2 regions of the Paenibacillus sp. JT22N12 genome follow, and region 2 is predicted to be linked to the other one. Evidence: predicted binding sites of a transcription regulator. Region 2 holds the regulator's gene; the other holds the start of a gene.
What was found. The regulator CtsR, encoded in region 2, represses protease genes until heat stress. The targets are predictions, from matches to a motif close to ATGGTCAATAAAGGTCAAACA.
Positions count from the first base shown of each region.

Region 1: the regulator CtsR is predicted to act here: its motif matches at 1,351-1,371, upstream of clpP (ATP-dependent Clp endopeptidase proteolytic subunit ClpP).

Region 1 covers NZ_JBWDNU010000004.1:24,584-26,988, reverse strand. Annotated here, with positions in the region: gene AC0YOA_RS15830 (sugar-binding transcriptional regulator) at 1-999, opposite strand, end outside; tRNA gene AC0YOA_RS15825 (tRNA-Arg) at 1,232-1,306, shown strand; gene clpP (ATP-dependent Clp endopeptidase proteolytic subunit ClpP) at 1,511-2,092, shown strand; gene sda (sporulation histidine kinase inhibitor Sda) at 2,357-2,405, shown strand, end outside.
Region 2 covers NZ_JBWDNU010000022.1:59,938-62,342, reverse strand. Annotated here, with positions in the region: gene AC0YOA_RS36460 (CtsR family transcriptional regulator) at 474-941, shown strand; gene AC0YOA_RS36455 (UvrB/UvrC motif-containing protein) at 1,052-1,573, shown strand; gene AC0YOA_RS36450 (protein arginine kinase) at 1,642-2,405, shown strand, end outside.

The DNA of each region.
Region 1 (2,405 bases), on a different contig from region 2:
GGCTGCAGCTTCATCCGTCACGAGAATATCATCATGTCCGAATCGCATCACAGCGGCGATTGCCTCGCCCTTGCTGCTTCCGCCTGCAATGGCTATTACCACTTCCGTCTCCATAATATCCTCCAGGCGCAGTCCCGCCGTCGGCATCTTATGAACAACCGCCCCATCACGGTCAAAATAATACCCAAAGGATTCGGCAAGCGCGCCTTCAGCAGTCATGGCTGCAATAACTTCCTCATTAACCCGTCTTCGCCGTGCCATGACCATAGCGTCTCCGATGCCGTGGATGACAATGCGCGCGCTGCGGATCACATCGACAATCTCGCGAATATTTGGTTCCTGCATGAGTGTCAGATAGGCTTCCTCACCCAAATGATCGGGTACATGCAGCAGCCTGTACTGGGCTCCTGTACGCTTGGCCATTGTGGAAGCAATCGTGTTCGCCTGATAATCCAGACTCTCGCCCAATCCTCCGCGCGCCGGTACGAACCAGTTTCCCTTCAAAGGTGTCTGAGTGGTTAATTGATTGGCCACCGAAGCGAGCGTCGAACCGCCGGTTACAGCGACGACATCGTCCTTGTTCATCATCTTGCGGAGTGCGGCGCATCCGGCCTTCCCAAGCTCGCGCTTGGTATGCACAGAGGAATCCGAGTCACCCGGGACAATCCACACATGCTTGAGTCCAAAATACTTGCGAAGCCGCTGCTCCAGCTCCGTGAGGCCGAACATCTCCTTATAGAAGGGCTCCATATCCTCCAGAAGCCGTCTTCCGGAATCGCTGATGCGCATACCTGCCGTTTCGACGTGAAGCAGGCCCTGCTCCTTCAGAAAGTCCGTCTCGGCCCTCAGCACACGTTCCGACAAATCAAGCGATGCTGCAAGCGTCCGCCGGCCAATCATGTCGGATAACATCACCTGCCTGAGAATGAGATATCTTTTTTTCATGACGGCAAGCAGATCCGGCAGCAGCTGCTGCTGAATTTCGATGAGAGATTGCATCTTTCAACATCAACTCCAGTTGCGCCGAATTCGGTATCCGGTTCTCGTGGACATTTTTCGTCCCGCATGATCATTTTAAGTCCCACCGTTATTGTACTCCAAAATATCATGAGGGGCAAGTCAGGTTTAACGGAAGAAACCGCTTTCCGTCACGATTTACACAAATTTATCTTTGCATAAGCCCTTGCTTTTCTTCCAGCAATCACATATACTTATTTTCGCTATCACATTTGCGCCCGTGGTCCAATGGATATGACGTAGGCCTCCGGAGCCTGAGATCGAGGTTCGATTCCTCGCGGGCGCGCCATATAAAACACATCTGCCGGCATCTGCCGGTTTTTTAATACCACTAATTTGACCATCTTTGACTTTTAAAAAACAATGGTTTATGATGTGGATATACAGCTGATCTAACAAGCCGATGTTTTGGATACGGGCCGTGTGCCCGCGAAAAAGCTTATACAGCAGAAGAGCAGCGCATAACACTTATTAGGAGGGAATTACTTTGGAAATGAACTTTGTACCTATGGTTATTGAGCAGAGCAACCGCGGCGAGCGCGCTTACGATATATACTCCCGCTTGCTGAAAGACCGCATTATTTTCCTTGGCACTCCTGTGAATGACATTGTCGCTAATTCCATCATCGCACAGCTGCTGTTCCTGGCTGCGGATGATCCTGAGAAGGATATCTCGCTTTACATCAACAGTCCTGGCGGCTCGGTCTCTGCAGGTCTGGCTATCTTTGATACCATGCAGTTCATCAAACCAAGCGTATCCACCATATGTGTCGGTATGGCTGCTTCCATGGGCGCTTTCCTGCTTGCTGCCGGCGAAAAAGGCAAAAGACATGCGCTGCCCAACAGCGAAGTCATGATTCACCAGCCGCTGGGCGGAGCGCAAGGACAAGCGAGTGATATCGAGATCCGCGCCAAGCATATCTTGAAAACGCGCGATACCTTGAACAAAATCCTGGCCGAGCGTACAGGTCAGCCGCTTGAGAAAATCGAGCGCGACACCGATCGCGATTATTTCATGTCTGCTGCCGATGCACAGGCTTACGGTCTGGTCGATAAAGTTATTGAGAAGCTGTAAGGTTTCCTAAATCCGATACCGCCATTCCGGTTTTTCCCTTATATAACGAAAGAGAAGAGTGCCGATCCAGAAAATGGACCTGCACTCTTTCTTTATCCTTAGACATAGCTCCTTTATCACAGAATTTGACTAATGTCAAGAAAAATTCGGCGCGTTGAATTGGTAACGACTCCATTAATTTTTCATGTTAATATGTACTAAATGATTCCAGATTCACCGACACTTAGGCTGTTATTGAAATCTAACAAACGGAGTTGCACACGCATGAAACTATCAAATCCTTTCGCAAGCGTGCGAAATTTCATCCGTCCCA
Region 2 (2,405 bases):
TGTTGTCTGCTGGCTTGTTTCCGTATAAGATGAAACTTTTTAATCGTAGTCGTCAATATTGAAGAGTGCATCAAAGTAGCAAGAAAAGGATACCGATATTTCACATCTTTAATTATTCGCTTTATTTAATTTTAATTGTACAAATTAGCTGGTTCAGCGTGAAGTCAATTAAGCAAATGTTTCGGCAGCGGCCCAGAAAAGGTAAAGAATAGAACAGCCTCCCTTCAAGCCGCAAAGATCTTTTGCTTTGTCCGGTATCAAGTAATGAACATTCTGACGTATAAAAGCGGCAGATACGCCCAAGCTAATAGCAGATCAGAAAACCAAGACACGCGGCTTGACGTTTTAAAAAAAATGCGTATAATAAAGTTAAAGTCAAAGAAAGTCAAAGTCAATTAATTAGAATATTGAATGATTTTGATGCTGCTTGACTGCTTAGCTGTTGTTGGTTGCATTTTAGGGAGGTTGGTGAAATGCGCAACATTTCCGATCTCATTGAGCAGTATTTGAAGCATATGCTGCAGGAGAGCTCCGATGGTGCGGTTGAATTGCAGCGTAATGATTTGGCGGATCGCTTTTCCTGTGTTCCTTCACAAATTAATTACGTAATCAGCACCCGGTTTACACTGGAGAAGGGCTACTTTGTTGAAAGTAAGCGCGGTGGAGGCGGATATATCCGTATTCAACGCATTGAGCTGCCGACGTTAACGGTCATCCAAGGGCATATTGCTCAGACCATTGGCGATCAGGTGGATCAAGGAGCGGCCGAGGGGCTTATTTATCAGCTGGAAGAAGCGCAGCTTGTATCCAAGCGGGAAGGCAATCTGCTGAGGGCTGCAATCTCCCGTGAAGCGATCGCCGTAAAGCTCCCCTTGCGGGATGAAATAAGGGCGCGACTCCTGAAAGCGATGTTGATTACATTGCTCGTCAAATCCCGATGAGTACTGCTTCACTCCTATAAGGTCAGCTTGAACTTGCTTAACCTTAATGGGAGAATGAGAACCATGGATGCGATTTTTCTTGAACCTTGCAGGAGGAGGGATAGTACGGAATGCTTTGTCAGGAATGCGGTAATAAACCGGCTTCACTTCATTTTACGAAAATTGTAAATGGAGAAAAAACGGAATTTCATATTTGCGAATCCTGCGCACGTGAAAAAGGAGAAGGGTTGCCGGGTGTATCCAACGGATTCTCCATTCACAGTTTGTTATCCGGACTGCTCGACTTTGAACCTGCAAGCGGAGTAAACGCCTTTGGTGCAAGGCCGCAGCAATTACGCTGTGAAACATGTGGTCTTACCTATACACAGTTCAGCAAGATGGGACGGTTCGGCTGCAGCGAATGCTACACGACTTTTGGCAGCAAGCTGGATCCGATTCTCAAGCGTGTTCACGGCAACTCGTCGCATGTCGGCAAGATTCCGAAGCGTACGGGCGGACAAATTCAGCTCAAGCGTGAAATTGAGGACCTTCGGGCCGATCTGCAGCAGCGAATAGAATGCGAGGAGTTTGAGAACGCAGCTAAAATCCGCGACCAGATTCGTGAACTGGAAGGTAAGGTTACAGATGTTTAGGCTAAGCACGGAAGGAGGAACCGTTTTTGTCGGAGCGATCTTTTGTACAGGAAGCCTTAAGTGAATGGATGAGAGAAGCTGGGCCTGATTCAGATATTGTTATCAGCAGTCGAGTTCGGATCGCCCGTAATTTACGGAGCCATCCTTTTCCGATGCTCGCCACAAACGAACAGGCGCAGGAGGTTATGGAGAATCTCACCGCTATGGGATCTTCTCCCGAGCTGGGTGAGATTGACCGGTTTGAGACGATTGAGCTTTCCGAGCTGAGCGAGCTTGAACGCAGAGTGCTCGTTGAGAAGCATCTCATAAGTCCGAACCTTGCGAATGAGTCACGCTGCGGGGCACTTATATTAAGTGAAAACGAATCCGTCAGTATCATGGTGAATGAAGAGGATCATCTGCGGATCCAATGCTTGTATCCCGGTTTTCAAATAAAAGAAGCCTGGAGCTTGGCTAACCGCATTGACGATATTTTTGAAGAAGCAACCGATTACGCCTTTGATGAACGCCGTGGTTATCTGACCAGTTGTCCGACGAACGTCGGTACAGGTATTCGTTCTTCGGTCATGATGCATTTGCCTGCGCTTGTCATGACGCATCAGATCAACCGTATTTTGACGGCAATTACTCAAGTAGGGCTGGCAGTGCGGGGAATTTACGGAGAAGGCAGTGAAGCGTTAGGCAATTTGTTTCAGGTATCCAATCAGATTACGCTGGGACAATCCGAGGAAGAGATCATCGATAATTTGCACAGCGTAGCCAAACAAATTATTGAGCACGAAAAGGCGGCGCGTCAGCGTATGCTGGAGGAGTCGCAGATTCGGTTGGAGGA